4 regions of the Pseudomonas sp. DG56-2 genome follow, and region 3 is predicted to be linked to each of the others. Evidence: predicted binding sites of a transcription regulator. Region 3 holds the regulator's gene; each other region holds the start of a gene.
The links. The regulator sigma-54, encoded in region 3, starts transcription at its own class of promoters, with help from an activator protein. The targets are predictions, from matches to a motif close to ANTGGCATNNANNTTGCTNT.
Positions count from the first base shown of each region.

Region 1: a site for sigma-54 is predicted at 1,707-1,726, ahead of glnA (glutamate--ammonia ligase). Genes of this name have one in related genera too.
Region 2: a site for sigma-54 is predicted at 1,369-1,388, ahead of flgB (flagellar basal body rod protein FlgB). Genes of this name have one in related genera too.
Region 4: a site for sigma-54 is predicted at 2,602-2,621, ahead of D3Z90_RS24150 (circularly permuted type 2 ATP-grasp protein). Genes of this name have one in related genera too.

Region 1 covers NZ_CP032311.1:5,446,982-5,451,073, forward strand. Annotated here, with positions in the region: gene thiI (tRNA uracil 4-sulfurtransferase ThiI) at 36-1,490, opposite strand; gene glnA (glutamate--ammonia ligase) at 1,822-3,228, shown strand; gene D3Z90_RS25010 (chorismate mutase) at 3,360-3,908, shown strand.
Region 2 covers NZ_CP032311.1:4,228,239-4,232,330, forward strand. Annotated here, with positions in the region: gene D3Z90_RS19340 (flagellar hook assembly protein FlgD) at 1-462, opposite strand, end outside; gene flgC (flagellar basal body rod protein FlgC) at 476-919, opposite strand; gene flgB (flagellar basal body rod protein FlgB) at 923-1,330, opposite strand; gene cheR (protein-glutamate O-methyltransferase CheR) at 1,513-2,340, opposite strand; gene D3Z90_RS19360 (chemotaxis protein CheV) at 2,392-3,321, opposite strand; gene flgA (flagellar basal body P-ring formation chaperone FlgA) at 3,392-4,092, shown strand, end outside.
Region 3 covers NZ_CP032311.1:4,741,880-4,745,971, forward strand. Annotated here, with positions in the region: gene lptA (lipopolysaccharide transport periplasmic protein LptA) at 1-355, shown strand, start outside; gene lptB (LPS export ABC transporter ATP-binding protein) at 356-1,081, shown strand; gene D3Z90_RS21750 (RNA polymerase factor sigma-54) at 1,260-2,753, shown strand; gene hpf (ribosome hibernation-promoting factor, HPF/YfiA family) at 2,832-3,140, shown strand; gene ptsN (PTS IIA-like nitrogen regulatory protein PtsN) at 3,153-3,617, shown strand; gene rapZ (RNase adapter RapZ) at 3,620-4,092, shown strand, end outside.
Region 4 covers NZ_CP032311.1:5,253,822-5,257,913, forward strand. Annotated here, with positions in the region: gene D3Z90_RS24145 (transglutaminase family protein) at 1-74, opposite strand, end outside; gene D3Z90_RS24150 (circularly permuted type 2 ATP-grasp protein) at 74-2,560, opposite strand; gene D3Z90_RS24155 (YgiQ family radical SAM protein) at 2,826-4,092, opposite strand, start outside.

The DNA.
Region 1 (4,092 bases), 710 kb from region 3:
GATGGCGGATACTGCCGCCATACAACCCCGGCGTCTTATGCCGGTCGATAAACACGCACATTGGCATGTCCCTCGCTCAGCAGGTGATGGGCATGCAGCCGACTCATCACGCCCTTGTCGCAATACAGCAAGTACTGGCGCGTAGGGTCCAGGTCCTTGAAGCGGCTATTGATCGCATAAAACGGCATCACTTTGACTTCGATGCCGTCCAGTTGCAGCGGTTCATCTTCTTGGGCATCCGGATGACGAATATCGATGACGACTTGACCGGCCAGCGCCTGCTCGACTTCCTCGACCTGGATATCCTGGCTCAGCTCATCGATCACATTGTCGATGGAAATCAGGCGGGCGCGCTCCAGGGCACGCTCCAGCACGGCCATGTCGAACTGTTTCTCTTCATGTTCCATGCGATGACGCTTGGCATGAGTGGTCGGGTTTACCGAGATCACGCCGCAATACTCAGGCATATGCTTGGCGAAGTCGGCGGTGCCGATTTCGTTGGCCTGGTCGATGATGTCCTGTTTGTGGCTAGCCAGCAGCGGGCGCAGTACCAGCTTGTCGGTCGCCGAATCGATGATCGCCAGGTTCGGCAGAGTTTGGCTGGAAACCTGGGAAATCGCCTCGCCGGTTACCAGTGCGTCGATTTCCAGACGATCGGCCATGTGCGCCGCCGCACGCAGCATCATGCGCTTGAGCGTGACGCCCATGTAACTGTTATCGACCTTGCCGAGGATCTCACCGACCACTTCTTCGAACGGCACGCTGATAAACAGAACGCGCTGGCTGCTACCGTACTTTTTCCACAGGAAGTGGGCGACTTCCATCACCCCCAGCTCGTGGGCACGGCCGCCCAGGTTAAAGAAGCAGAAGTGGGTCATCAGGCCGCGACGCATCATCTGATAAGCCGCAACGGTAGAGTCGAAACCACCGGACATCAGTACCAGGGTCTGCTCCAGGGCACCCAGCGGGTAGCCGCCAATGCCTTTGTGCTGGTTGTGAATCACATACAGACGCTTGTCACGCACCTCGATGCGCACTTCGACCTCAGGGTTGCGCAAGTCGATACCTGCAGCACCGCACTGCTGGCGCAATTGGCTGCCAACATAACGATCGACATCCATCGAGGTGAAATCGTGGTGACCGCCACGCTTGCAACGCACGGCGAAACGCTTGCCAGCCAGCAGGTGACCGAAGTGCGCCTTGCACTTGGCGACGATGTCGTCGAAGTCACCCAGCGGGTACTCGTCAACCTGCAGGAAATGGGCAATGCCGGGCATGCACGTGAGGCGCTCGGTCATCTCGCGCAGAACCTTTTCGTCCTCGACATGAGTGATCACTTCGAGGTTGTCCCAGACACCGTTGACCGCGAGCGCAGGATCGAGGTCCTTGAGCACGGTACGGATGTTGCGGCCCAGTTGACGAATGAAACGCTTGCGAACCGGGCGGCTCTTGATGGTGATCTCTGGGAAGACTTTTACGATTAGTTTCATGAAAAACTGCGCGCGAGCTACCGACTAAAAAAGTGGGGCGCGGATTATAGCGGAAATTGCTCAAGGTTTGACCAATTAATGTGCAGAAGGTTTTTCGTGCACCATAATGGGTCGTCAAAGGAAAATTACGCCTCGTTACAGTGCATAAACCGCCCGACATTTTGCTGGCAATGCCCGGAAACGCTTGGGAATGGGGCAAACTTTCCAAACCGGGGCACTGGCATGCAATTTGCTCCCTTGTGAGGCAGGTTGCCTTGGCCGACTATTCGCGCCCGGCATCACCCAAATTCAAGGGCTGCACAGGCAAGCTCTACCCCACCCGGAGGACACTATGTCGAAGTCGGTTCAACTCATCAAAGATCATGACGTTAAATGGATTGATCTGCGCTTCACTGATACCAAAGGCATTCAACATCACGTCACCATGCCATCGCGTGATGCGCTGGACGAAGATTTCTTCGAGGCCGGCAAGATGTTCGACGGTTCCTCCATTGCTGGCTGGAAAGGCATCGAAGCTTCCGACATGATCCTGATGCCGGACGACTCCTCCGCCGTACTCGACCCGTTCACCGAAGAGCCGACCCTGATTCTGGTCTGCGACATCATCGAACCTTCGACCATGCAAGGCTATGACCGCGACCCTCGCGCCATTGCCCGCCGCGCTGAAGAGTACCTGAAGACCACCGGTATCGGTGACACCGTATTCGTCGGTCCAGAGCCTGAGTTCTTCATCTTCGACGAAGTGAAGTTCAAGTCCGACATCTCCGGCTCGATGTTCAAAATCTACTCCGAGCAAGGCTCGTGGATGTCCGACCAGGACGTGGAAGGCGGTAACAAAGGCCACCGTCCAGGCGTCAAAGGCGGCTACTTCCCAGTGCCTCCATTCGACCACGACCACGAAATCCGTACTGCCATGTGCAACGCCATGGAAGAAATGGGCCTGGTCATCGAAGTTCACCACCACGAAGTGGCAACTGCCGGCCAGAACGAAATCGGCGTGCAGTTCAACACCCTGGTGAAGAAGGCTGACGAAGTTCAGACTCTCAAGTACTGCGTACACAACGTTGCCGACGCTTACGGTCGCACCGCTACCTTCATGCCTAAGCCGCTGTACGGCGACAACGGCTCGGGTATGCACGTACACATGTCCATCTCCAAAGAAGGTAAGAACACCTTCTCCGGCGAAGGCTATGCCGGCCTGTCCGATACTGCTCTGTACTTCATCGGCGGCATCATCAAGCACGGTAAGGCACTGAACGGCTTCACCAACCCGGCTACCAACTCCTACAAGCGTCTGGTACCAGGCTTCGAAGCCCCGGTAATGCTGGCCTACTCCGCTCGCAACCGTTCGGCATCGATCCGTATTCCATACGTTTCCAGCCCGAAAGCCCGTCGCATCGAAGCTCGCTTCCCGGACCCGGCTGCCAACCCATACCTGTGCTTCGCTGCACTGATGATGGCCGGCCTGGACGGTATCCAGAACAAGATCCACCCAGGCGATGCCGCTGATAAGAACCTGTACGACCTGCCGCCTGAAGAGGCGAAAGAGATTCCACAGGTTTGCGGCAGCCTGAAAGAAGCCCTGGAAGAGCTGGACAAGGGCCGTGCGTTCCTGACCAAAGGTGGCGTGTTCTCCGACGACTTCATCGATGCCTACATCGCTCTGAAGAGCGAAGAAGAAATCAAGGTTCGTACCTTCGTACACCCACTGGAATACGAGCTGTACTACAGCTGCTAATCCAGTAACGCACTAAAGAAAGGCCTCTTCGGAGGCCTTTTCTTTTTTTCTGACATCGTTATACGAAACAACTGACAGGTACTGGAACCGGATAAAGGCAAACTGGCTTTTTCTAACGAGGCCAGCCCACCATGCGCATACCGCTACTTGCCGCACTGACAGCCCCCTTGTTGTCAATTCAAGGTTGCACTCCGACAACACCAGCAGACACGGCACTGGTCCAGCTGCTGGACAGTATGGAGCAACGCCTGGACATATCCGAACAGGTTGCCTTGAGCAAATGGGATTCTGGCCAGCTGGTCCAGGCACCTCAGCGCGAACGCCAGGTCATTGCCCAGGCGCAATCAGAGGCACTCCGCTCCGGCGTCGATGCTCAGCGCGCAGGCGTATTTTTTTTCGATCAGATCGAAGCCAACAAACTGCTGCAATACAGCGCGTTATCGCGCTGGCATGCAGCAGGCAGCGCCCCACAGACACCACGCATCGACCTGGCAACGCAACTGCGCCCACAACTGGATCGCCTGCAGCAAGTCTTGCTCGATGAACTGGCCGAATTTGATCGTCATAGACCCGAGCCCTGCTCGTCAGCCTTGGCTCAAGCCATAGAAAAGCGGAAAAAGAGTCCCGAACGCTCCTTGGCGCTGATTCGTGCCACCGCCCATTTGTGTCCAGCACTATGAACCCCCCCTATGCTCTATATTGGTGCACAGAACAGCGTTACCAGGAGCGGACCAGCCCAATTTGGTTCAAGCCAAGGGCTAATGTAGGGCTTTACAGCCATATTTAGCGCAAATCCAGGACTTTATCCGGCAGATCCGCTTCTTTTCGGAGCCTTGGTTTGTTTTTTGCATTTTCTTGTTACCA
Region 2 (4,092 bases), 510 kb from region 3:
CTGGCTGCCCAGATCCAGGGTGCGCACCAGCTCGCCCTCGCTGTCGTAGATACCGACAGTGGTGAGCGTGCTGGATGAGGTCAGGTTGATCGAACCCTTCATCTCTTTGCTGGTATCGACGACCGACTTGTCGGTTTCAACCACAACATTGCGACCCACCAGCGAAGACGCCTGCAGGGCAATGGAGGAGAGAAAGGCGCCGCCGATGGTGGCGACCGAATCGTTGAGCGTCTGCATGCCTTCCAGGCTGCTGAACTGCGCCAACTGCGCAACGAACTCGCCGTTCTCTTGAGGATCGAGCGGGTTCTGGTGCTTCATCTGGGTAACCAGCAACTGCAGGAACGCATCTTTGCCCAGCGCGCTGCCAGCATTGCCGGTCTTGGCATTGCTGTTGGCTTCAGGCTTTTGCAGCGACTGCAGTACCGCGTTGCTGACACCGGCGGTGGAATTGGTGGTGGTCATACGGCTACTCCTGTCACTGACCCAGGGTCAGGACCTTCTGCATCATGGACTTGGCCGTATTCATCAGCTCGGCATTGGTCTGGAACGAGCGACTGGCAGAGATCATGTCCGCCATTTCCTCGACCACGTTGACGTTCGGGTAGTACACGTAACCGTCCTTGTTCGCCGCCGGATGGTTCGGCTCGTAGCGCGCTTCAAGGTTGCTTTGATCCTCCACCACGCCGAGCACCTGAACACCTTGACCGGCCTCGCCCTGATCCTGGAACAGCGACTGACCCACACCGCCCTGCGCTTGCTGGAAGGTGGTGGCAAAAACCGGATGACGGGCACGGTAGGTCTGATCGATGCTCGAAGAGACCGTCTCGGCGTTGGCAATGTTCGAAGCGACGGTATTCAGACGCGTGGTCTGGGCACTCATGCCGCTACCGGCAATGTTGAATACACTGGCGAGGGACATGACTTACTCTCCGCGCAGGGCTGATACCAGCCCTTTGAATTTACTGTTGAGCAGCGTGAAGCTGGCCTGGAAACCCACGGCATTTTCCGCATAGCTCGACTGCTCGAGCTGGGCATCGACGGTGTTCTGATCGATCGAGGGCTGCATCGGCGTGCGGTACTGCAGCGTCTCGTCACCCATGCTCAGGCCTTCAGCCTCGATATGACGGGTGTTGGTACGATCCAGTGCGAAGTGGCCTTTGCTGGTCTTCTCGGCCTGGGCGGCGAGGACCGATGCGAAGTCCAGGTCGCGCGCCTTGTAGTTTGGCGTGTCGGCGTTGGCGATATTGTTGGCCAGCACTTCGGCACGCTGGGCGCGAAAGCCCAATGCCTTTTCGTGAATGCCGAGCGCTTTATCGAAACTGATGCTCATGTCGGGGAAACCTTCGAAGGTTTTTCGTTGACTGAGCTAGAGCAAGAGCCATGCCAAAAAACAAAACCCCGTAAATACGGGGCTTTTAGCGCTTTGCCGCTGGCGGCAATGCCAGAAAAGCGGCAAAGGATTACCGCCGGGCGCCAGCAAAGCGGCAATGCCTACCTCCGCAGGGGAGGTGTTTATTTGGCTTGGTAAATGATGCCAGGACTGCACTGGACCATCTGATAGTGATCCGGCAAGCCGTTGAGTGCTTCCGAGGCGCCAAGGAACAAGTAGCCGCCCGGCTTGAGCGTGCTGTGGATACGCAGCAGGATGTCTTTTTTGACCTGTGCCGAGAAATAGATCAACACGTTGCGGCAGAACACGATGTCGAACTTGCCCAGGCTCGCGTAGCTGTCGAGCAAGTTGAACGAACGGAACTCCACGCGACTACGAATCGGCGCCTTCACCGCCCAGCGACCGGGTGCCTTGACGTCGAAGTAGCGCTGCAGGCGCTCCTGGGACAAACCGCGGGCAATGGCCAGGCTGTCGTACTCACCTGACTTGCAGTTGGTGAGCATGGTTCCGGACAGGTCGGTGGCAACGATTTGCGCGCCCATCTTCAACTGACCAATGTTGCTGCGCTCGAACTCATCGATCGCCATCGAAATGGAATACGGCTCCTGGCCCGAGGAACAGGCAGCCGACCAGATGCGCAGACGCTGCCCGGGGTTGGCCTTGATCTGCTCAGGCAGCACCTTGTTCTTCAGCACTTCGAAGGGATAGGTGTCGCGAAACCACAGGGTCTCGTTGGTGGTCATGGCATCTACCACCTGCTCGCGCAAACCACTGCGCGGCTGGCTCTGAATACGCTGTACCAGCTCGGTCAGGGACTTGATGCCCTGCTGCTCCATCAGCTTGTTGAGACGGCTGGAGACCAGGTACTGCTTATTTTCGCCCAGCAGGATGCCACAGGCTTTTTCCAGGAAGACCCGGAACTGTTCGAAATCCAAATTACCCGTAGACAATGGTACAGCCTCTTAAATCGTGTGAACCGCCAGGGGCTGAACCCCCGACCGTTAGTGCGTGGCCTTGATGCGATCGACGACGCGCTGGGCGAGGTCGTCCGGCTTGAACTTGGCCAGGAAATCATCGGCCCCGACCTTCTTGACCATCGCCTGGTTGAACACGCCGGAAAGCGAAGTATGCAGGATGATGTGCAGTTTTTGCATGCGCGGGTCGCTGCGAATCTCGGCTGTCAGGGTGTAACCGTCCATCTCCGGCATCTCGATATCGGAAATCATCATCAAGAATTCTTCTTCCGGACGCTTGCCCTCCTCCACCAGATTGCGCAGGTACTGCAGCGCCTGGCGACCATCGTTGAGCGCTACCACTTCCACGCCGACCGTCTGCAGGCAGCGACTGACCTGCTTGCGCGCAACCGACGAATCGTCGACCGTCAACACGCGCAGCAATACGGCCTTGTCCTGCACCTCGGCATCGACCACGCCAGCCGAGATGGACTCGGAGGTCGGCGCCACTTCGGCGAGGATTTTCTCCACGTCGATGATCTCGACCATTTTGTTGTCGACCCGTGTCACCGCGGTCAGGTAATGGTCGCGACCGGTGCCCTTGGGTGGCGGATGAATCTCTTCCCAGTTCATATTGACGATGCGCTCCACCGAGTGCACCAGGAAACCCTGGGTCTTGGTGTTGTACTCCGTGATGATAACGAAGCTCTTGCTGACATCTTCACTCAGACCGGGCATACCGGTCGCCATCGCCAGATCGAGGATCGGGATGGTTGCCCCGCGAATATTCGCTACACCGCGCACCACCGGATTGGACTTGGGCATCACCGTCAGGGGTGGGCATTGCAACACCTCCCGCACCTTGAACACGTTGATCCCGTAGAGCTGCTCGCCATTGAGGCGAAACAACAGCAGCTCCAGGCGATTCTGCCCCACCAGTTGCGTGCGCTGGTTCACCGAATCCATTACACCAGCCATGCCAGACTCCTTCACCAAACGCTTCGAACTTCGTACCCAGTCTCGGCACGCGCTTTGCTATTTCAATCGTATGAATATGAAAACGCCATTTTCCCGACGCCTGACTCGCCTGCTGCCAAGCTATTTGGCTGCGCTGTGCCTGCTGGCACCTGGCGGTCGACTCCTGGCTGACACTTTCACCCTGCCTGAACAACTTATCGGCGTCACCCAAGGGTTTCTTGAATTCACCGTGGAAGACTACCTGGCCAGCAGCCAGACCGAAGGACGCTACGAGATCCAGGTCAACAACCTCGACCCGCGCCTGCGCATGCCGCTGTGCGACCGCCAGCTGGATGCCAGCCTGGAAAGCCCGGCGCAGCCCATAGGTCGCGTGACGATCAGGGTTCGTTGCGAAGGTAGCTCACCTTGGACGGTGTTCGTGCCCGCCCAGGTACGTCTTTTTCGTCATGTAGTGACGGTAGTGCGACCGCTGAAGCGCGAAAGCATCGTCAGTGAGCAGGACGTCAACCTGCGCGAACGCGACGTAGGGCTGCTCAACCAGGGTTTCTTGAGCAGTCTGGATCAGGCCATCGGTCTCAAGGTAATCCGACCAACGGTCATGGATCAGGTGCTGACGCCTCAACATCTGGAACAGGCAGAAGTGGTTCGCAAAGGTGACCAAGTGGTTATTACCGCGCGCAGTGGTACCTTGAGTGTACGTATGCCGGGCGAAGCCCTGAGCAAGGGCGGGCAGAGCGAACAGATCCGAGTACGCAATCTGAATTCCAAACG
Region 3 (4,092 bases):
CACTCAAGGGTCGATGATGATCAAAGGCAATACCGTAACCATCACGCGCGCCGAATCCGGCGATATCGACGTGGTGACTTCGGTGGGCAACCTGGCCTACTTCGAGCAGCAGCAGAGCGCCGCCAAGCCCGACAAAATGCAAGGCTATGCCGTGACCATCCAGTACCAGGCACAAAAAGATCTGGTCGTGCTCACCGACCGTGCCAAGGTAGTCAACGAAGGCAATACCACCGAAGGCGAGAAGATCGTCTACAACACCAAGTCCCAGGTAGCGACTGCCGGTCGTGGCGGCAACGTGACCACGCCGCGCCAACGTATCGACATGGTGATCCAGCCGAAGAAGAAGGCCGAGTAAATGGCGACCCTCAAAGCCCAGCACCTGGCCAAGAGCTACAAGAGCCGGCAAGTGGTACGCGACGTCAGCCTGTCTATCGACAGCGGCCAGATCGTCGGCCTGCTAGGCCCTAACGGCGCCGGCAAGACCACCTGCTTCTACATGATCGTTGGCCTGGTCCAGGCCGATCAGGGCCGCGTCCTGATCGACGACCTGGATGTCAGCCACCAGCCCATGCATGGCCGCGCACGCGCCGGCATCGGCTACCTGCCGCAAGAAGCCTCGATCTTTCGCAAGCTTTCGGTTGCCGACAACATCATGGCGATCCTCGAGACCCGCAAGGACCTCGACACCGCCGGACGTCGCAAAGAACTGGAAAGCCTGCTGCAGGAATTTCACATCAGCCACATTCGCGACAACCTTGGCATGAGCCTTTCCGGTGGCGAACGTCGCCGCGTGGAAATTGCCCGCGCCCTGGCTACCGCGCCGAAATTCATCCTGCTCGATGAACCCTTTGCCGGTGTCGACCCGATTTCGGTCGGTGACATCAAGCAGATCATCCACCACCTCAAGGCCAAGGGCATCGGTGTGTTGATCACCGACCACAACGTCCGAGAGACCCTGGATATCTGCGAAACAGCTTACATCGTCAATGATGGTCAACTGATTGCCGAAGGCGACGCAGAGACTATCCTGGCCAACGACCTGGTCAAAGAGGTCTACCTGGGCCACGAGTTCCGCTTGTAAGTTCGAAGCGACCAGCATTTGCCTTGGGCTGCTGATCCGGTGAAATCCGGCTTAATTGGTACGGCACCCTAGGCAAACGCTCCAATTTCAGGCATATAACTTGCTTAAAGTTGGCGCTTCGGTGCCCTTGTAGTGGATGGCGCATGTGCGCCGGCGAAAAAGGTGTTAAGCCCCTGCCATGAAACCATCGCTCGTCCTAAGAATGGGCCAGCAACTGACGATGACTCCTCAGTTGCAACAGGCTATCCGACTACTCCAGCTGTCTACCCTGGACCTCCAACAGGAAATCCAGGAAGCGCTGGAGTCGAACCCGATGCTCGAACGCCAGGAAGAAGGCGAGGACTTCGATAACAGCGACCCGATGGCGGATAACGCCGAAAGCAAGCCTGTCGCCGAAGTCCAGGACAGCAGCTTCCAGGAAACCACGCAAACTGTGGATAACCTGGAAGATGGCGAATGGAGCGAGCGCATACCCAACGAACTTCCCGTCGATACCGCCTGGGAAGACATCTACCAAACCAGCGCCAGCAGCCTGCCCAGCAACGACGATGACGAGTGGGACTTCACCACCCGTACGTCGGCGGGCGAGAGCCTGCAAAGCCACCTGCTCTGGCAGTTGAACCTGGCGCCGATGTCCGATACCGATCGGCTCATCGCCGTTACCCTGATCGACTGCATCAACAGCCAGGGCTACCTGGACGAAACCCTCGAGGAAATCTGCGAGTCCTTCGATCCCGAGCTGGACATCGAGCTCGATGAAGTCGAAGCCGTGCTGCACCGTATCCAGCAGTTCGAACCGTCCGGAATCGGCGCGCGCAACCTCAGTGAGTGCTTGCTGCTGCAATTGCGCCAGCTGCCAGCCAATACCCCCTGGATGGCCGAATCCCAGCGACTGGTGCGAGACTTCATCGACCTGCTCGGCAGTCGCGACTACAGCCAATTGATGCGCAGGATGAAACTCAAGGAAGACGAGTTGCGCCAGGTCATTGAACTGGTCCAGAGCCTCAACCCTCGCCCGGGCTCGCAGATCGAATCCAGCGAGCCCGAATATGTAGTCCCCGACGTAATCGTACGCAAGGACAACGAGCGCTGGCTGGTCGAACTCAACCAGGAAGCCGTGCCGCGCCTGCGGGTCAACCCGCAGTACGCAGGATTCGTGCGCCGCGCCGATACCAGTGCCGACAACACCTTCATGCGCAACCAGTTGCAGGAGGCTCGATGGTTCATCAAAAGCCTGCAGAGCCGCAACGAAACCCTGATGAAGGTTGCCACCCAGATCGTCGAGCACCAGCGTGGTTTCCTCGACCACGGCGACGAAGCAATGAAGCCATTGGTCCTGCACGACATCGCCGAGGCGGTGGGCATGCACGAGTCGACCATTTCTCGGGTCACCACGCAAAAATACATGCATACACCTCGGGGAATTTACGAGCTGAAGTACTTTTTCTCCAGCCACGTAAGCACCTCTGAAGGCGGCGAGTGCTCGTCTACAGCGATTCGCGCGATCATCAAAAAACTGGTTGCAGCGGAAAATCAGAAAAAGCCATTGAGTGACAGCAAGATCGCTGGTTTACTGGAGGCACAAGGCATCCAGGTAGCCCGTCGCACCGTCGCCAAGTACCGCGAGTCCCTCGGCATTGCACCGTCGAGTGAACGCAAGCGACTGATGTAGCCCCTAGGATCGCCACAGCAGTTCAGTGGCAGGCGCAACACCTGCCTCTTATGCACGGGCAACAAAAGGAGAAGCTGTATGCAAGTCAATATCAGTGGACAGCATGTAGAAGTCACCCAGCCGCTGCGCGAGTACGTCGAACAGAAACTGAAACGGCTGGAAGGGCACTTTGACAAGATTACCAACGTAACGGTGATCATGAAGGTCGAGAAACTGCAGCAGAAAATTGAAGCAACGCTGTTTATTCCCGGCGGCGAAGTGGTTGCAAATGCCGAACACACAGACATGTATGCAGCGATCGACGCCTTGACCGACAAGCTCGACCGCCAACTGAAAAAACACAAGGAAAAACAGCAAAGCCTGCTGCAAGGTGCAGCGGCCCGCTGATCCCCCTCATCCATGATCCGACTTGAAACCATCCTGACCCCCGGCCGTTCCTTGGTGAACGCGCCGGGTGGCAGTAAAAAGCGCGCCCTCCAGGAAGTCGCCACCCTGATCCACCGGGAAGTTCCGGACCTGGAGATGCAGATCGTTTTTGAAAGCCTGTTTGCCCGGGAGAAACTCGGGTCGACCGGATTTGGTAATGGCATTGCCATTCCACATTGCCGCCTCAAAGGTTGCACTTCCCCCATCAGCGCCCTGATACACCTGGAAGCACCGATCGACTATGACGCCATCGATGGCGCCCCGGTCGATCTGCTGTTTGTCCTGCTGGTTCCCGAAGCGGCTACCGATGCGCACCTCGAGCTGTTGCGCCAAATTGCCAGCATGCTCGACCGAAAGGACGTGCGTGACCGGCTACGTGCCGCCCAGAGCAGTGAAGCCCTGTACCAGGTTGTACTGGACGTACAGAACGAGCACTGAACATGCGCCTGATTATCGTCAGTGGCCGATCCGGCTCCGGCAAGAGCACCGCCCTCGCAGTCCTGGAGGACCACGGCTACTACTGCATCGATAACCTGCCTGCCGGACTGCTGCCGCAGCTGGCTGAAAACGCCCTGATCAACACCGAGTTGATGCAGCCGAAAGTGGCAGTGTCGATCGATGCGCGTAACCTCCCGAGTCACCTGACTCGATTCCCGGAACTTCTGGAGGACGCCCGAAGCAAGCACATTCAATGTGATGTGCTGTACTTGGATGCCGATGAAGAAACGCTGCTCAAGCGCTTCTCGGAAACCCGCAGGCGCCATCCGCTGACTAACGCCAATCGCTCGCTGGCCGAAGCGATCAAGGTCGAAACCGACCTGCTGGGGCCGATTGCCGACCTTGCCGACCTGAAGATCGACACCACCAACCTGAACCTCTATCAGTTACGTGACTCGATCAAGCTACGCCTGCT
Region 4 (4,092 bases), 510 kb from region 3:
AACTGCTGGGCAAGGGACACCGGACTGTCATAGCGATAATGGGTGTCGTGAACAACATGATAACGCGCACTCATCAGACCGACACCGTTTGCTGACTGACATCGTCGACATGAGCGAAGTGGCGCAGGGCCAAGCGCTCGGAAATACCGCTGCTGGCTGCAGCGACCGATTGCAACAGGTCGGCCAATCCAGTCAACACCGCATGAACACTCGCGCTGCCAAACAACGAGGTCTCGAGGTTGCGCAAGTCGAACTGTTTGAGCTGCTGAGCCAGCAACGCCAGGCCCGGATCAACGGGGCTGGCGAACGCTTCGCACAAGCGTCGGTAGGTACGCACCAGTAGGTTGAGCTGGAACATCACGGCGTGCGGGTTCTGTTCATCCAGCAGCAAAAGGTCGAGCACTGGAATCAGTTGTGCGACCGCCAAATAACGTGAGCGATAGGTAATGCTGCTGTTTCCCAATTCCAGCAGCCACTCAAGCCCAGCCTGATCGTATACCGCCGGCCCGCGCAGGAAAGCTGCCAGGCTGCTGCACAGTGACTGCAGGCGTTCGATGCGCCGACCAATCATCAAAAAGCGCCAGCCTTCGTCGCGGGTCATGTCATCCAGGGCAAAGCCCGACAGCGCCGCCATCGACATGACCAGGCGGTTGAGAAAATCCACCTGTTCCCCAAGGCCCGCCGTGTCATCGCCAAGGCTCTGCGCCTCGCGTTGCAACTCCACCAACGCCTGCCAGTTTTCCCGCGAAAGTTTGCCGCGCACCTGTGACGCTGCCCAGTGCAAGCGCTGCAGGTTATTACTGAGGCTGAAGGCCCAGTCCTGGCCGGCCAAAGCGGCGCGCAAACGCTCGAGCAGCCTGCCCTCGGGCGGCAGCAACGAACGTTCACCCGCCAGCGTCACCGCGGCCTGCAGGGCCAGGGGATCGTCGCCATCGAGATACCGGGTAAGGATGATCCGCAGCAAACGCGCACTGGCATCGCAGCGCTCGCAATACCGTCCGAACCAGAACAGGTTTTCTACTACGCGTGACGGCAGGTACGGGTCTTGCCGCACCAGCTCAGCCACGCCAAGCGTCTGCGCGCTCCGCCACGGCTCATCGACAGGTGCCGTGTCCCCCAACACCCAGATATCTTTGCTGGCGCCTCCACGCTGCATCGACACCACTTCAGCGTCTGCCAGCGCGGCCACTCGGGTAAGGCCGCCCGGCAAGACCCGGTATCCCTCAGCCGTTGACACTGCATAGACCCGCATACCAATGGCCCGTGACCGCAATTGACCTTGGTCCTGCTGCCATACCGGCGCTTGTGACAATTGCGCCAGTTGCTGAGCTACATAGGCATAAGGGCGCGCCTGAATCCGCTGGCGAAGCGCCTGACGCTCGGCCTCGTTCAGCCCACGACCCAATACTGGATTGAAGCGCTGTGAAGGAAAGGCAGGTTTTACCAACAACTGCGGGAGCTGCTCCAGTGCTTGCGCCATCACCGCAGGTTCGCCGCACCACCACGTGGCTATCGATGGCAAGCTGAGTTCCTCGGCAAACAGATGTTGGTTGATGGCTGGTAAAAAGCCCAGCAAACCAGGCGATTCCAACACCCCGGAACCCAGTGCGTTGGCTACCAGAACACGACCCTGACGCACCGCATCGAGCAATCCGGGAACGCCGAGTGCCGAGTCAGTACGCAGCTCCAGCGGATCGCAAAAATCGTCGTCCAGACGACGCATGATTGCATGAACCCGGCGTAATCCGCTGAGCGTCTTGAGAAAGACCGTGGCGTTGCGCACGGTCAAGTCTGCACCCTCTACCAGCGGGTAGCCCAATTGGCGGGCAAGGTACAAATGCTCAAAATAGCTTTCGTTGAAACGGCCCGGCGTTAGCAAGACGACCAGTGGCACCTCCTTCTCGCTGGGTGCCAGGCGCACCAGCGTGTGCTGCAATGCAGCGAAAAAGCCTGCCAGATGCTGAACCCGCAGGTCGCGATACAACTCAGGCAGCGCGCGGGAAACGATGGTCCGATTTTCCAGTGCATAACCCGCGCCGGATGGTGCTTGGGTACGGTCAGCCGTGACCCACCATCGACCATCCGGTGCCCTCGCCAGATCCACCGCGTAGACATGCAGAAAGGTCCCACCGGGCGGGCTGATTCCTTGGCAGGGCCAGAGGAAATTGTTGTGCCCATAGATCAGCTCGCTTGGCAGCAACCCGTTGCGGATCAGCTGTTGCTGACCATAAACGTCGGCCAGAACCGCATTGAGCAGACGTGCGCGCTGGACGATGCCCGAGGCCAACGCCTGCCACTCGGAGGCAGGAATCAGGTGCGGCAACAAATCCAGTTCCCAAGGACGGTCGGCGCCTTGGGGATCGGCATAAATACTGTGAGTGACGCCGTTTTCGCGGAGTTGGCGAGTCAGTGACGCTTGTCGCTGGGTCAACTGTGCCGGGCCGCTACGCTGCAGGTAATCACACACTGGCTGCCAGTGACCACGGACTTTGCCTTGGTCATCGAGCATTTCGTGGTAAGCACCCGGGATTGGCCGGTAGGCATCAAACAAGTCAGGCATGGCGTCGATCGAGGTCTGCAAGTCGATTCAGAGAGCGGAACCGCGCAAGACATGTGCCATATGGCCAAGTCAGTGAATTCCGGCCTGCAACTCATTCAGGTGCACCAAAAGCGCACCGCAGAGAGGCTGCCGTGCAAGCGTTGCACAGATTCGAGGCTTTTCCAGAAAAAACTGCAGGGGAGCGGCGTGATCCGGCCCCCTTTTTTTCAGGGTGCGCTGGCCTCATCGCGGGGCAAGCCCGCTCCCATTGCCAGGGAATTGCTAACTAGCGTGGCACGGCCGGTTGGCGGGCAGGTTTCTTACCGCCTTTACCGCCTTTGGCTGCTTCTTTACGCTCTTTGGCAGCCTGCTGGTTGCGGGCAAATGCCGCTGCCTTGGCTTGCTCGCGCTTGTCCCACGGATTGGAGCCGTCGCTTGCGCGAGGCGGCAAGCCCGTGTGCTGGGTCAGGATCTTCTGATCCTTGGCCACTTTGTGGCTACCCGCTGGCGTGGAGTTCTTGCGTCGAGCACTCTGGTAGCTGTCAGTCGACGGCTGGTGCAGCGGAATCAGCTGATGCTTGCCAGAACCAATCAAGTCGGCACGCCCCATGCGCTCCAGTGCCTCACGCAGCATCGGCCAGCCTTTCGGGTCGTGGTAACGCAGGAACGCCTTGTGCAGGCGACGCTGCTGCTCACTCTTGACGATGGTTACCGGGTCACTCTTGTACGTAACCTTGCGCAGCGGGTTCTTGCCGGAGTGGTACATGGCAGTGGCCGAGGCCATCGGCGACGGGTAGAACGCCTGCACCTGATCAGCACGGAAGCCATTACCCTTGAGCCACAAGGCAAGGTTAATCATGTCTTCGTCGGTGGTACCCGGATGCGCGGCGATGAAGTACGGGATCAGGTACTGTTCTTTACCTGCTTCTTTGGAGTACTTCTCGAACATGCGCTTGAAGCGGTCGTAGCTGCCAATACCCGGCTTCATCATCTGATTCAGCGGGCCTTCCTCAGTGTGCTCCGGGGCAATTTTCAGGTAGCCGCCAACGTGGTGGGTCACCAGTTCCTTGACGTACTCCGGCGATTCCACCGCCAGGTCGTAACGCAGGCCGGAAGCGATGAGGATCTTTTTCACCCCAGGCAGTTCACGTGCGCTGCGATACAGCTTGATCAGGGCCGAGTGGTCGGTGTTCAGGTTCGGGCAGATACCCGGGAACACGCACGACGGCTTGCGGCACGCCGATTCGATCTCGGGGCTCTTGCAGGCAATACGGTACATGTTCGCGGTAGGGCCACCGAGGTCGGAAATGACACCGGTAAAACCTGGAACCTTGTCGCGAATTTCTTCGATTTCACGAATGATCGAATCGTGGGATCGGTTCTGGATGATGCGTCCTTCGTGTTCGGTGATCGAGCAGAAGGTGCAGCCGCCGAAGCAGCCGCGCATGATGTTCACCGAGAAACGGATCATGTCGTAAGCCGGGATCTTCTCCTTGCCGTACGCCGGGTGCGGGATGCGCGCATAGGGCATGCCGAACACGTAGTCCATCTCT